One region of the Sulfobacillus sp. TH-112 genome, then DNA from elsewhere that is predicted to be linked to it. Evidence: riboswitches for the same ligand, from Rfam matches in the RefSeq annotation. Region 1 holds a riboswitch; the other holds the start of a gene.
The links. Region 1 has a riboswitch for cyclic di-AMP ahead of ACOJWD_RS09505 (glycosyltransferase). Riboswitches for the same ligand answer to the same signal wherever they lie in the genome.
Positions count from the first base shown of each region.

Region 2: linked by a shared signal. The riboswitch ahead of ACOJWD_RS13965 (peptidoglycan-binding protein) and the one ahead of ACOJWD_RS09505 (glycosyltransferase) in region 1 are both predicted to bind cyclic di-AMP.

Region 1 is NZ_JBYCKN010000134.1:9,867-17,481, forward strand. It holds gene ACOJWD_RS09500 (hypothetical protein) at 177-434, opposite strand; cyclic di-AMP (ydaO/yuaA leader) riboswitch at 607-731, shown strand; gene ACOJWD_RS09505 (glycosyltransferase) at 814-2,037, shown strand; gene ACOJWD_RS09510 (HAD family hydrolase) at 2,006-2,752, shown strand; gene ACOJWD_RS09515 (hypothetical protein) at 3,033-3,371, shown strand; gene ylxM (YlxM family DNA-binding protein) at 3,458-3,817, shown strand; gene ffh (signal recognition particle protein) at 3,810-5,141, shown strand; gene rpsP (30S ribosomal protein S16) at 5,160-5,450, shown strand; gene rimM (ribosome maturation factor RimM) at 5,440-5,982, shown strand; gene trmD (tRNA (guanosine(37)-N1)-methyltransferase TrmD) at 5,982-6,671, shown strand; gene rplS (50S ribosomal protein L19) at 6,691-7,032, shown strand; partial or broken gene lepB (signal peptidase I) at 7,091-7,615, shown strand, end outside.
Region 2 is NZ_JBYCKN010000189.1:68-7,682, reverse strand. It holds gene ACOJWD_RS14000 (DUF1054 family protein) at 4-657, opposite strand; gene ACOJWD_RS13995 (CcdC protein domain-containing protein) at 844-1,341, shown strand; gene ACOJWD_RS13990 (ABC transporter transmembrane domain-containing protein) at 1,546-3,303, shown strand; gene ACOJWD_RS13985 (ABC transporter ATP-binding protein) at 3,300-5,087, shown strand; gene ACOJWD_RS13980 (MTH1187 family thiamine-binding protein) at 5,134-5,448, opposite strand; gene panD (aspartate 1-decarboxylase) at 5,514-5,909, opposite strand; gene ACOJWD_RS13970 (hypothetical protein) at 6,056-6,421, shown strand; cyclic di-AMP (ydaO/yuaA leader) riboswitch at 6,714-6,848, shown strand; partial or broken gene ACOJWD_RS13965 (peptidoglycan-binding protein) at 6,864-7,615, shown strand, end outside.

The sequences.
Region 1 (7,615 bases):
AAGAGTACAATCTTGCCTTTGACCTCATCACCTCTCTCCTCATTAAGGATGGAACGAAGCAGCCGACTTGAGCGGTCTCGCGTACTGCACGGCTCGGAAATCGACAGTGCCCTTGTCTCTGCACTCTTTGGGGTGATACCATCCATTCTTGTGGACGCGTGTAGTGCACATTCTCTCTATTCCAGATAGTCGACCTGGTCGAGGATGTCTTCCATCAATGGACTCGTGGCAACCTGAGCGAGGAGGATCAAGAGGGCGTCCGTGCTTAACCTCTGCGTTTTCTTAGCCAGGGCGTCATGAACTGCCGAAAAACGCGCCCTGAGGACCGTCTCAATAGCCAGATGCAGGGTATGCGGGCGGATGTCATCCTGACTCCATGAACGCCCGTCATGAGTAACCTCGGAGGAGGGCAGTCGTGGGAGGCGATCGGGCATGACAACAGGACCTCTTTTCGGGGAGATTGCGAGTGGAAAGTCGTGGGAGAAGGATTAGGACTATGGTAGCGCCCACTCGGGGTGATGTCCAGAAAACAAGCAGTAATGTCGAACGGTTCTCGTGCGCGTTCGGTAGTTGCGGATTGGGGGGATTCTCCAGTATAATAGGGGTACCTTGAAAGCGCCGAATTCGGTGGAAGCGGAGGACCCAGGTAGTCGGGGTGAATTGTGCAAGCAAAGGGTATGACCACAGCCCTAACCCGTCAGCTAACTTCGTAGGCGTTGGGGGCTCAAGGTGTAACTTAATGAATTTCCCTCTCCCCCCGGGGTGCCTGGGGACTTTTTTTATGTCTCAGGTTTTTGAGGGAGGATACCTTTGATGATACGTCGAGCTCTTGAAATTTCTTTGCATGCCGATCCGCTCACCTATGGCGACAGTGGTGCGGTCGGTGGGCAGCAAATTTTGATTCGCGAACTGGTGAAGAACGTCCAACAATATGGCTATGGAGTAGACGTATTGACTGCACAGGCCAATCCTTTGTGGCCGGAAAAATTTAGTTTAGGACACTTAGGTCAGGTCATTCGGCTGTCGCAGGCGTTGCGTCGACCAGAAGAAGAGAGTTGGGAAGAATTGGTGGATGGTCTCGCTGCAGAAGCGCTAGCCTGGATGAAGGATAGTGGGCGTAACCACCACATTTTACACAGCCATTATTGGATAAGTGGTCTCGTCGCAGAGCGCATTCACCAAGCGACTGGTCTGCCATGGGTTCATTCTCCTGTGAAAATGGCGGAATGGAGCGTTCGTCCGGGAGAAGATGTGAACGAGGTACGCGCAGCCGCGGAAAAGCGACTGTTACATCAGGCGAATGCCGTGGTCGTGTCGTATTTGAGTGAGGCGGAACTTATTCATCGCGACACCCCGGAATTGACGGTATACGTTGTGCCTCCAGGGGTCGATCCTACGCAATTCTTTAGTCGTGATGCGGGGCCAGTATTGCGGGCCCTAGGCGTGAAGCGCCGTCCGGTGGCCTATGTCGGACGTTTAGAACTCGCGCGAGGTCTTCGCGAGGCTCTAGATGTCTTGGCACAGCGAGATCTCCCCGAAGACTTTTTGCTCATGGTGTTAGGCGGAACGAGAAAGCAAGTTCAACAAGGCGTGCCGGTCTCTCCTGATTTGGCACGGCTGGCGGAGCGTTTAGGATCACATGTGACTTTCGTTGGTGGGATGCCGCATCGCGGGGTGGCACCATATTTAGCGGCCTCTGAAGTAGCGATAGCTCCGAATCAAGGGCCTACGTTAGGGATGGCGGTGCTAGAGTCGTTGGCATCAGGAATTCCGGTTGTCGGGTCTCGGGTGCCGGGGGTTCGGGACTGGATTAATCACGGTGAGGACGGCTATGTTGTGGACCGTGATCAGATCGAGACGATGTGGGATTTTGTGCTTGAGTTGTGGAATGATTCCGCCAAGGCTCGCAAGATGGGGAAAGTGGGACAAGAGAAGGTTCATCGCTTGCATACCGTGAATGACATGGCTCAGCAGATGGTGGGCTGCTATCAGGAGGTGACTGGCCTTGGCGGGCATCAAATGGGTGTTGGCTTCTGATATTGACGGTACATTAGTGGGGCATGGCGGTGAGAGTGAACTGGCCCAGTATCTCAAGCTGCATCCAGAGGTCGGGGTCGTGTATCTTACGGGGCGCACACGAGCCAATGCCGAACCCTTGATTCACCGCTATGGATATCCGGAACCCTTGGCCTTATGTACTGATATTGGAGCGGATATTTTTTGGGGCGCGGACCGACGAGTGGATGAAAGTTGGGCCTTTCAACAGCGTCGTGATTGGTCACCGCGTCGCGTCATGCGGAGCTTAGAGCAAGTGCCGGGAGTAGAGTTCTTAGGCCGCAGTTCTCATTGGCGCTTGGCATTTCGAGTGGCTGGCGACGAGCAATTGGCCGCTTCCAAGGCACGGCTGGTGAAAGACGGAGTGATGCACCGCACCTTATGGGATGCGGAGCAACTGCGATTGGATGTGGTACCGCGAGGAGCGCTTAAGGGGTCTGCCCTGAAGCATATTCTGAATCGACTTAACGTCAAGGCGCATCAATGTTTCGTCGCTGGGGATGCGGAGAACGATGGGGACATCCTTGAGGGACGTTATCGTGGCGTGTTGGTCGCGAACGGATCGGTGCTTTTGAAAGAGAGGCTGCCAGAGGCGATTATGCGGTCCCCTTATGAGGGCGCCTATGGCGTATTGCACGGATTGCGTCAGTTTCTCCATGATCCCGAAGTGATGGTTGACCAAGAATTTGTGGGATAAATCAAAACATCGTTGCTGGAATACGCGGCAACGGTGTTTTTGTGTGGCTTGTTATCAGAATGCGGTAGTGAACGGTGCGCTGGGATATAATACAAAGGAGCCAGATGGCAGGGGAGTTCGTGTCATCGAGAATAGAATGAGGGAACGACGACAAAGGATGGGGTTCTCTCCATGTCAGCGGGAGTAATCCCGCGTGGGTGGGGCTTCCTAAGCTCGGATGGGTATAATGCCATTCATATCATGGGCACAGGGAAAAAGGAAGTACAAGGAGGCAATGTTGGTGGTCAAGGTTCTATCGGTAGAATTTCACGATGAGGCATGGGAAGTGCGTTTTGAAATTAAAGAAGGGGTTTATCGCCTCGAGAGCTATCCGGTGCGAATCACGCACTTAGGTCACTTTGAGGGAGAGGATTTTAAGGAAGACGTGGCGACACTGGCGATGGGGCTTCTTCAAGGGCATATGCGGCGCGGCGCGGTGCCACCTCATGCCGTGGTCATCAATTGGAGTCGAGTGGCGCAGCTGAGTGAACATAGTTCGGTTGAGGTGAAAGAGGCTCGCGAAAGAATTTCTCAGCGGCGCTATAGTGAACAAAACACTGAAGTATCGAATCAGTTCTAGGCGGGGAGTTGACTTTCGGCTTCTGGTTCGGTACAATCGGCTTCGGCTGTTAAGGAAAATACCTTTACAGGTACAGGAGAATGTTGGTGAAATCGCGAGATCGGGTTAGAGCGGGATGGTTGTTTGATATGTATGGCCCTCTTTTAACGGACGTCCAAGCGCAAGTCTGGCAACTCTATTACCTGGAAGATTGGTCCTTAGCGGAAATCGGTGAAGCTCGGGAGATTTCCCGAGCCGCGGTTCATGATGTACTGGACCGCACTGAAAAGCTTCTTGAGGACTATGAGACGCGATTAGGGTTGCTGACCGCTCATACCATCCGGGCAGAACGCTTGAAGAAGCTTTTAACCGAGGTTCAAGGGCTGACGACACGGTTTCCGGAGTTAGTGACGGTACAAGAGACTTTAGACCAATGGGCCGAGGAGGAGGGCATACGCGATGTTTGATGCACTCACTGATAAGCTGCAACAAGCCTTTAAACGGATGCGCAACAAGGGAAAACTTACCGAAGCGGATGTGAAAGAGGCGCTACGGGAAGTGCGATTGGCTCTTTTGGAAGCAGACGTGAACTTTAAGGTGGTCAAGGAGTTCTTGAGCCGGGTGGAGACGCGTGCGGTAGGTCAAGAGATTCTTGAAAGCTTGACGCCTGCCCAAGGGGTCATTCGCATTGTGCGGGATGAATTGATTACGCTCATGGGAACGACGCCTGAACGGGTGCATATGGCGTCGAATCCACCCACAATTATTTATATGGTGGGACTCCAAGGCGCTGGTAAGACGACCGCCAGTGCCAAATTGGCGAACATGTTGCGTCGCCAAGGACGACAGCCACTCATGGTGGCTGCCGATATTTATCGTCCCGCCGCCATTGACCAATTGCAGGTGTTGGGTAAAAAGATCCAGGTTCCGGTCGTTACCGAACCGGATCAATCCCCCGTGCAACTGGTCGAATTGGGCGTGCGCATGTCAAAGCGCATGGCCAAGGATGTGATTATTGTGGACACGGCGGGAAGATTGCATGTCGATGATGCGCTGATGGGCGAACTCGAAGACATGAATCGTGCCGTGAAGGCCCATGAGATGCTGCTCGTCGTTGACGCTATGACCGGCCAAGATGCTGTGCGAGTAGCGACGTCATTTAAAGAGCGGTTGCCCCTTACCGGCGTGATTATGACCAAACTTGATGGGGATGCGCGGGGAGGCGCTGCCCTCTCTATCCACGAAGTCACTCAGTTGCCTATTAAACTGATGGGTTCCGGTGAAAAGATTGAGGATTTGGAGCCCTTTAACCCCGAGCGACTGACCTCCCGAATTTTAGGGATGGGCGACATGATGACGCTGATTGAAAAGGCTGAAGCCACCATGGATCGTGGGGACACCCAAGAGTTGGCGCAGAAAATTCAAAAGGCCGATATCACGCTGGATGATTTTCAGGCGATGATTTCTCAAGTGAAGAAACTGGGGCCGCTGTCTAAAGTGATGGAAATGATGCCCGGGATGGGTCAAATGGCGAAGATGAAGGACAAGGTGGATGATCGCTCGCTCGTGCGGGTGGAAGCCATTTTGAGCTCCATGACCAAGAAAGAGCGCCAGCGTCCCGACATACTTGACGCTAGTCGACGGCTACGTATTGCTCGCGGGAGTGGTACCAGTGTTCCCGAGGTCAATCGGCTCATTCGGCAATTTGACGACGTGAAAAAGTTAATGCGTCAAATGAAAGGGAAAAAGGGAAAGGCACGCATGCCGAAGATGCCATTTCCGATGGGATAGAGAATGGAAGGAGGTTAGATGATGGTAAAGATTCGTTTGCGTCGCATGGGAGCAAAAAAGCGTCCTTTTTATCGCGTGGTGGTGGCGGACTCTCGGTCGCCCCGTGATGGGCGGTACATTGAAGAGTTAGGTTATTACGATCCGACTAAGGAACCGGCAGTCATCAAGATTGACGAAGACAAGGCCGTGGCTTGGATTAATAAAGGTGCGCAGCCGACTGACACGGCCCGATCACTCTTGAAGAAGACCGGCGTATTGCACAAGGTGCATGAGTTGAAGCAACAGAAGAATGAGGCTCATGAGTCCTAAAGGTGCTAAGGTCTGGCCGGGGTATATTATGGTGGGAGAAGTGACTTCGCCATTTGGGATCGATGGAGCGGTGAAAGTGTACCCTACCACCGACTTTCCTGAGCGATTGCTAGGCATGAAACGGGTGACGGTGGATAAGCTAGGGGAATCTCGGGCTGTTCTCGAAAGTCGTCTGCACCCGCCTTTAGCGGTGTTCAAGATTGAGGGGATTTCTACTCGTACTGAGGCCGATAGCTTACGTGGTGCTCTGTTGATGGTTCCGGAAGAAGATCTTCCCCAGCTTCCTCAAAACGAATACTATTGGCACCAGTTAGTGGGTATGACGGTTGAGGAAGAGGGTACGGGTCGACGGCTGGGAGATCTCGCCCATGTTCTTCGCACTGGAGCGGGTCACGATGTCTTTGAAGTGACGCGGGAAGGGAAAAAGCCGTTGCTCATTCCGGCTCTAAAGTCGGTGGTGAAGTCGGTGAATATCGAAGAACGTCGCATGATTGTGGAACTTCTGCCCGGCCTTGAGGAGATTTCGGAGTGATGCTGACCATTCAAGTGGTGACGCTCTTCCCCGAGATGTTTCATGGGGTGCTAGGGACCAGTATACTAAAGCGAGCGCAGCGTGACGGACGGGTGGATATTCGGCTTATACCGCTACGGAAGTTTGGGATCGGTCCCCATCGTCAAACCGATGACTATCCGTTTGGCGGTGGTGTGGGAATGTTATTGCGGCCTGATGTGGTCGTGCCCGCGGTTGAGTGGGCCATGATGCAGGTGGCTGTGGCTCCTCGGATTTTGATCACATCGCCTCAAGGGCGACCACTGACCCAAGCCTTCGTGGAAGAGCTGAAAGATCGTGGGCATGTCATTATTGTCGCTGGTCACTATGAAGGCATTGATGAGCGGGTGCGACTAATGCTGGAGGCCGAAGAGGTATCGATGGGTGACTTCGTCTTAACGGGCGGTGAAATCCCGGCCATGGCGATGGTCGATGCGATGACCCGCCTGGTTCCCGGAGTGCTCGGGGCCGAAGACGGGGCGCAGCGCGACTCATTCAGTCAAGCGGGCGGTGGACTCGAAGGCCCGCAATACACCCGACCCGAACGATATCGAGGGATCGGCGTACCTGAGGTATTGTTGAGTGGGGATCATCAAGCGATTGCTCGCTATCAATTGGAAGTGGCTCAACGTATTACACGGGAACGTCGTCCAGATTTGTTGTCAGAGTAACTGAAAGGGGGGATATGTGATGGATTACATTAAGTTGTTGGAAGAGGACCAGATGAAGAGTGATTTGCCGGTATTCCGTCCTGGGGACACCGTCCGAGTGGCCGTGAAAATTAAGGAAGGGACCCGCGAGCGAGTCCAGATGTTTGAGGGAGTCGTGATTCGCAAGCGTGGCACCGGCATTTCAAAAACGTTTACGGTTCGTCGAGTGAGTTACGGGGTCGGGGTCGAGCGGATTTTTCTACTCCACTCGCCACGCGTCGAGTCAATTGAAGTGTTGCGGCGCGGTAAAGTGCGTCGTGCACGTCTGTATTACCTCCGTCAATTACGGGGTAAGGCGGCTCGAATTCGCGAACGTCGTTAGATGGGAAGGCGAAGACGGTGGGGTCTTCGCCTCCATCATTTTGTGGACGAGGTGCGTTATGGAGAACAATCGAGTCAAAAAGCCCTTGCTCGAGGTCATTGAAACGGTGGTATTGGCGCTAGTGTTTGCCTTCGTCATTCATACCTTTGTGTTGGAGTCGTTTGATGTCAGCGGGATCTCGATGTTGCCCACATTGCACAATGGAGACCATGTACTCGTCAATAAGCTGGCTTTCGTATGAGGAGCGCCAAAAACCGGCGAAATTATTGTTTTTAAAAGCCCACAAGTGCCGAGTCAAGATTGGATTAAACGCGTCATTGGGGTGCCGGGAGACACTATAAGTGTAAAAAGTAACGTGGTCTATATTAACGGCACACGTTATCCGGAGCCATTTTAGTATCGCCAGTCCATTAATGTGTCGCCACGATACATTCCTCCGGGGTATTTGTGGGTGGAGGGCGACAATCGTCCGGTGAGTGATGATAGTCGATATTTTGGGCTGTTGCCGCAAAGAAATGTCTACGGACAAGCGTTTGTGATTTGGTGGCCTCTTGACCAAATTCGATGGCTCTCGTGTTCGGCC
Region 2 (7,615 bases), on a different contig from region 1:
ATATTATCGTGGTGCTGACGCGTCCTCGAAGACCACCCCTGCATATAAGGGAGAGAGATGGCGAATGGCGTTGTGCGCGCGGGACACGAGTTCGGCACTGCGGACAATCGCATCCTCTCGAGGAAATGTGAGCCCTACGGTAAACCCATGACTTTTGAGCGCGGTCTTTTGAATGATGTCAGACATATCAGTGGCAGTAATTGAGGTGACTGGACGTTCGCCTTGGCCATGGTCATCGCGGTAATAATAAATGGGTTCCGGATCCTTCAAGCGAGAGAGTGCCTCGGGTCCCTCGGAATTGAGGTATTGTAGCAATCGTTCTTTGTCCTCATCGCTCTCTTGTTTAATCGAGAATCTCACAAAGACATAGTCACGAGCAATTCCCACCTCGAAATGCGCAAATCGCTTGTATCCTCGTTCATTGCGGGAAAATGCTACCCAAGTATCATCGGGAGGATTCACCCGTCGTCGGGCGTGACTTGCGGTGTGCGGATACATCGCATGTCCAGTAATTTCTTTAAGTCGCGGGGCCAGGTCATCACCCAGCATGGCCAGTTTCGGTCGCACGGTACTACGCAACGCAGACATTCGATCGTGAAATTCAGGAATAAGAAACACGTCAAAGTCCGTTTTACTAAAGCCTGCAAATTGATACATGGTTATGTCCTTTCTGGGAACTGACGGTGGTCTTTTTCCTAATCATGGTATCAATAGAGCCTTGAATTCACAAGTTAGGATGGGCAGACGCAGAGGATTTCCCTATCCAATCGCGAATAACCGAAGAGGCGTGGCACATTTTTTAGTGTTGATCAACAAGTTGATCAACAAAAGGAAGGTATGTTCGTGGGAGAATTAATACCGGTCATTGCAGTGGTCGTGGTGGTGTTGGCTGTACGGACCCGACGGACCATGAAAGAGCAGCCATTTCATTCCGCGACAGTGTGGGCGCGGATCATTCTTTTGTGCGCACTGGCTATTTTTGTTTTGATTATTGAAATGCGATCGCGAGAAACATTAGCGGGGGTGGCGGCAGGTCTTATTATTGGATTGTTGCTGGGGGGGTATAGTTTGAGCCATACCACCTATAATTGGCATGAAGATCCGCCACGCTATAAAACCAATCCGTATATTGGAGCGATGGTGGTCGCGTTGTTTGCCATTCGCATTCTCTATGACGCGCTCACTCTGAGAGCCGCCACTCATCACGTGGGACCCATTGACCCTATTACGGTGTCATGGTTTTCGGCGTTGCTCTATTTCCTCTTTATCGCCTACTGGAATGTCTATTACATCGGGTTATTGCGTAGGGTGCAGGAAAAGACTCACGGCAAGAGGCCCTAGCGGAATGCTGACACGTTTGCATCAATGAGAGGCCTTTTTGCTATTTGAGGACCCATTTCAAGGACTCTACTATTTTTTCGCACGAGATCATATCAATAGTGCGATCCCCTAGGGTGCTCTGTGGTACTATGGTTAGACGTGATATTCAAAACACTGGCTTTTTTCATACATAATTTCTGGTAGTCGCGTAGAAAGGATTCTCACGTGCGGGTCTTTAGTGATTTGATGTGGTTTTTTAAGGATCATAAGCGGCAGTATATTTCCGGCATTATTTTTCTCATGATTGTGTCCATTATCGCCTTGGTTCCTCCCGAAATTGTGGGAATTATCGTCAATCGCTTAACGCGACATACCTTGACCGTGACCGTCTTACTAGAAGCGGTGGTGACAATTGCAATCACGGCTTTTCTGTCGTACGGATTGAGGTATCTCTGGAGAATTCGGCTCTATGGCGGTTCAATTCAACTGGCCACAGAACTTCGTAATCGGCTATACCATCATTTTACCAAGCTCTCTCCGGAATTCTATCACCATCATCGCATCGGAGACTTAATGGCGCATGCCACTAATGATGTCCAAGCCATTCAGGAGACGGCTGGCGATGGAGTGCTGACATTGGTGGATTCCATCACCACCGGTACCGTCGTGGTCGCCACCATGGCGATTACAATTAGTTGGAAGTTAACGGTCATTAGTCTTTTGCCACTGCCACTGATGGCGTATGCGGTCTCGCGTTACGGGCAGATGCTGCACGAGCGCTTTGGGTTGGCGCAAGCGGCATTTTCCGATATCAATGACCGTGTCCAAGAATACATATCGGGAGTTCGTGTGGTGCGGGCGTTTGGCCAAGAAGCAGCGGAGCGAAAAGCCTTTGTCGCGCTCTCGCAAGATGTGGTGAATAAAAATGTAGCTGTGGCCAAGATTGATTCGCTCTTTGATCCGACCATTTCGGTCATCATCGGGTTTTCCTATTTTCTTGCGGTCGCGTTTGGTGGATATTTTGTGGTCCATGGCAGTATGGACCTCGGAAGCCTCACTACATTTACCTTATATTTGGGTCAATTAATCTGGCCGATGCTCGCTTTCGGATTTTTATTTAACACAGTGGAGCGCGGTAGTGCATCGTATGACCGGGTACAAACCTTGCTCCATATCGCGCCTACAGTCAATGAACGTGAGGACGCGCTTTTAGAGGTCCCGACAGGGAATATTCGATTTGCTATTTCAGAATTTCGCTATCCTGAAAGCGATGGGCCGGTGTTAAAAAATATTTATTTAGACGTGCCCCAAGGGACCACACTGGGCATTGTGGGAAGAACTGGCACCGGAAAGACCACGCTCATGCGACTCTTGTTGCGTGAGTTTGATGTCACGGAGGGCGATATCACTATTGGTGGCGAGTCGATTTATGTCTATCGTTTGCATGCGCTCCGTCATGCGATAGCTTACGCGCCGCAAGATGACTTTTTGTTTTCGCTCTCTATTAAAGAAAATATTGGGTTTCAGACCCCTGATGCCACCACGGAAGACATTGAACGCGTCGCGACGATTGCCTCTATTCACGAGGACATTCTGCGGTTTCCAGAGGGATATGACACCATCGTGGGGGAACGTGGGGTGACACTGTCCGGAGGTCAAAAGCAACGGGTCTCCATCGCGCGAGCCCTTATTGCTGACGCCGAAATATTGCTGCTCGATGACACCTTGTCAGCGGTGGACGCACGGACAGAAAAGGCGATTTTAGGGGCGCTGAAGGCCCATCGTCAGAATCGCACCACCATTATTTCGACGCACCGCCTCAGCGCTGTGGAACATGCCGACCAGATTGTGGTGCTTGAAGGCGGGCAAATTAAAGAGCGCGGCAGTCATCAGCAGTTGCTGGATATCGGAGGGCGATACTTCGACATGTACCGCCGACAGCAACTCGAGACATTGGTTGAACAAGGGGGGACGGCGGAATGAGTCTGGAATCTTTAGATACTCCTTTATCGTTGCCACAACGAGGCACCTTCTGGCGCCTCATGCGCTACATGCTCTATCATAAGGGCCGTGTGGCACTATCCTTGGTGATTCTGCTGTTGGCCACGGCTGCAGACGTGCTACAGCCGATCTTGGTGAAAGTATTTTTGGATCGGTATCTGATTCCACGTCATTTTCCTAAGGGCCAATTAATCGAATTGGGCGCGGCATATTTATTATTGGTGGTCCTGACATCCGCCTTTACCGTATTGCAACTGTTGTTGTTTCAATTATTAGCGCTCGATATTATCCAGCGCCTTCGGGTCGACCTGTTTGATCGAATCCAAGAACTGGCTCTCTCGTTTTTTGATCAAACGCCTGTTGGAGTGTTGGTATCACGCATTACCAACGACACTCAAGCCATTTTAGATATGTTCATGACCGTGCTCTCCACCTTTGTTCAGAACGTGACCATGCTGACGGGCGTCATGATTGCGATGTTTGCTCTGGATGTGCGATTAGCGCTCTATTGTTTGGTGCTTTTTCCGATTATTATCTTGGTGATGTGGGTGTATCAACGGGTTAGTAGCCCGGTCTTTCACTTAGCGCGCCAACGGCTATCGTTATTAAACGCTAAGCTGAACGAGTCTTTGCAGGGAATGGGGATCGTTCAGGTGATGCGCCAAGAGCCGCGTCTTCGAAGAGAGTTTGGCGAGGTCAACGAAGCCTATCGCAAGGCGCGCTTTAAGAACACGCAAATTAATGGGCTATTGTTGCGTCCCTTGATGGATGTAATTTATCTGTTGGCGTTAATCCTGGTGCTCGGATATTTTGGCCTGCTATCTTTTCATACGGCAGTCAACATTGGGGTACTGTATGCATTTGTCAGCTATTTGAGCCGATTTTTTGAACCCGTCAACAGCATGTTGCAACGGTTAAACTTTTTTCAGCAGGCGATGGTGTCAAGCCACCGAGTATTTCAGATTCTCGATAATCCATCGCGGCGTCCAGCAATGGAAGGCGATGGCAGCGCCGAGATCTCCCGCGGCCGCATTGAGTTTCAAGACGTGTCTTTTTCGTATGATGGCAAAACCGACATCTTGAAACACGTGAGTTTCACGGCCGAACCCGGTCAGACCGTCGCTATTGTAGGACACACCGGTAGCGGCAAGAGTTCCACGGTAAACTTATTGCTACGCTTTTATCCTGTCGACCGGGGCCGGATTCTCATCGATGGGCAGGACTTAAAATCTTTTTCTGAAGCCGAGATTCGTCACAAGATGGGGCTGGTATTGCAAGACCCGTTTTTATTTGTGGGAGACATTGAGTCGAACATTCGCCTTGGGGACGAGGATATCTCTTCGGATGCCGTGCAAGCGGCGGCTCGATTTGTGCAAGCGGACACCTTCATCGATAAGATACCGGGAGGATATCACGCACCCATTGGAGAGCGCGGGGCCACACTCTCCACCGGACAGCGTCAACTGTTGTCCTTCGCCCGGACTATGGTGCGGGAACCGGTCATTTTGGTACTGGATGAGGCGACCGCCAGCGTCGACACCGAGACGGAAGAGAAAATACAAGCCGCTCTTGAGAAGATGCGACATGGCCGGACTACCATTGCCATTGCCCACCGATTATCCACCATTCAAGATGCGGACCTCATCTTAGTGCTGCATCACGGCGAAGTGGTGGAGCGCGGCACGCATCAAGAGCTTTTAGCCCATCAAGGCCTCTACCATAAGATGTTTTTGCTACAGCAAGGAATGGTTGAATCGGTGTCATAGGTTATCAAGAACGGGACTGTTCTGTGAGGAACAGTCCCGGGACAGGTTAGAACTCCAACAGATTCTCGTCAGTTAACACAGCTTCCACCATGCTATCCATGTCGAGTGGTTTATCGACGCGATCGTCAATCGTGACTGTCGTAATGACGCGGTCCACGCCGCTATAGAAGGGCGACTGGTGCATCGCTTCCACGACGGGAAGAATGTCCTGTAAGTCGCCTTCTAACAGGGTCGCGGTAGGGGTCAGCACGCTTTCCACCCCAATGGCTGACTCGGCAATCTCAAAGCAGTCCTGAATATAACTCGAGATGCTGGCTTCGTCGGTGCCCACGGGAACCACTTTGACTTCGACAATTGCCATAGACATAGCCTCCGCTGTGTCAGACTTCGCTGTCCAGAGCGTATTTTCTCCAAGGCCACTCGAAATCACTCGCCCATGTCCAGGGTATAGGGCTTTTCGCCCGCCATGACTTTTGAGATATGGTTTTGTTGGTCAACATAGACGAGGCGTGGATGAAGTCCGCTACGCACTTCTTCGGGGCTAAAGTAACCATAGGCCATAATAATCACTAAGTCGCCGGGATGAAAATGTCGTGCAGCCGTTCCGTTGAGACATAGTGAACCTGGGTGGTCGTTATCTTGGATGACATAGGTGACCCAATGCGTCCCGGTATTAATGTTGGTGATGTGCACAAATTCGTGAGGCAAAATATCGGCAGCCAGAGCAAGTTGATGACCGAGTGTCAGACTGCCGACGTAATTGAGATTGGACTCGGTGACGGTGGCCCGATGGATTTTTGATTTCAGCATTTCTCTTAGCAAACGTGTCAACTCCTCAATTGAACGCCGAATGGGGTAGGTCATATTCAGTCAATCGTTTATCATATGTCGCGAGTCGAGAAAGCTTGCATGAGATTCTTGTATAGCATGACCTGCCATGAGGCACTCTAGCCGCGGAGGGATCATCTATGGAAGACCATCAGAAAGAAGGCCATCAAAAGGAAGGACATCAAAAGGAAGGACATCAAAAAGAGGAAAAAAAATATTCGGTCAAGTCTCCGCGTAAGCACCCCAAGCCCTCTATGGGCACTCCCAGCACCATCAACCAAGCGGTACGCCAGGAACTCTGGTATGTGGATACCATGGTGGCGTCGCCCTTTCGCATGGTGCGTCGGCAATTAGAAGGGCGCCAGGGAGCCATGGCTCAAAGTGCGGATGAAGCCATGTGGGCGATGGAGGGGATGGTTCGTCTGCCCATTAAACTGATACAAGCAGCGTTTGGTGAAGCGCCATCCGTGGCGCCGAGCGACCAACACGGAGAATCATCGCACTAGTATTTCCAATTTGTAGGTCACCATTTTCGACGATAGAGCATCGCCTTCAGGCAAACGGTGGGACGGCTATGGCGCAAGAGCCGTAATGATAGGAAGTGCAGCCATTCTTTTGTCTGTCAAGAGATCAGTCAAAAGTTGGCTCTTCAGTTAGACAATAGCAGACCGCTCCGATTCTCCGTATGGACGAGCATCCGGCTCCCCTGACATGGCCTATGAGGTCGTATGGTCGGGGGAGCGCGGTTTTACGATCTGACGACGCCCTCGATCACTCGGTACACTCTCTAATGTTCCGACTTCCATAACGCCTAATTCCGCAAAGGAATCCGGGGAACCCAAGGGTTAGGGGTGAATCGAGCTTGTGCTCGTAGGGCGTACTCTCGCGTCCGAATCCGTCAGCTAACCTCGGAGGCAAATTTCGAGGGGGATATATTACGTGAAAACGATGATACTAGGTGCAGCATTTTTAGGATCCATGAGCTTATTCGCCGCTCCGTCCATAGGAAGTGTTCAGGCTGCCAGTACGACCACGGCAGCACTTCAATCTCTGCATCCTGCGATGCAACATACCCTCTTTCAGGGTGATACGGGCCACTGGGTCATGACTCTTCAAGCCGACCTCAATGATCTCGGAATCTCATCAGGACCCGTCGATGGGATTTTCGGACCGCTTACTGAGGCGGGTGTAAAGTCCTTTCAGTCGCAAAGCGGACTCTCCTCCACGGGAGTAGTCAATGCCACAACCTGGCAAGACATTTTGGCAGGATTCCAACTAACTCCCTATACACCAGGAAGTCATGCGCTGAGTGCGACATCAGCCAATAGCAACCAGAGCCAATCTGTGGGATCGGGATCGGCTGAGCAATTATCGCTTCCCGAGTCGTTCCCTACTGGTGGCACGCCGGTTGACGAACCTTCCAGTTCATCGGGTCCGCAAGGGGAATTCACGCCGTCCGTCAGCACCATTGATGGGCATCAAGTCGTCGCCGCCTATCATATGATTGCTACCTCATATGGACCGAGCTTGGCAGATAATTACCCCTACGGCCCGACGGATTACTTCGGCGCACCACTAGAAGACGGAATGATTGCGGTCGATCCGAGTGTGATACCGTTGAAGAGCCTCGTCTATGTGACCGGATATCAAGACAACTTCCTCCCGTCACAAGGGTTTCTGGGACAAGCCGACGATACAGG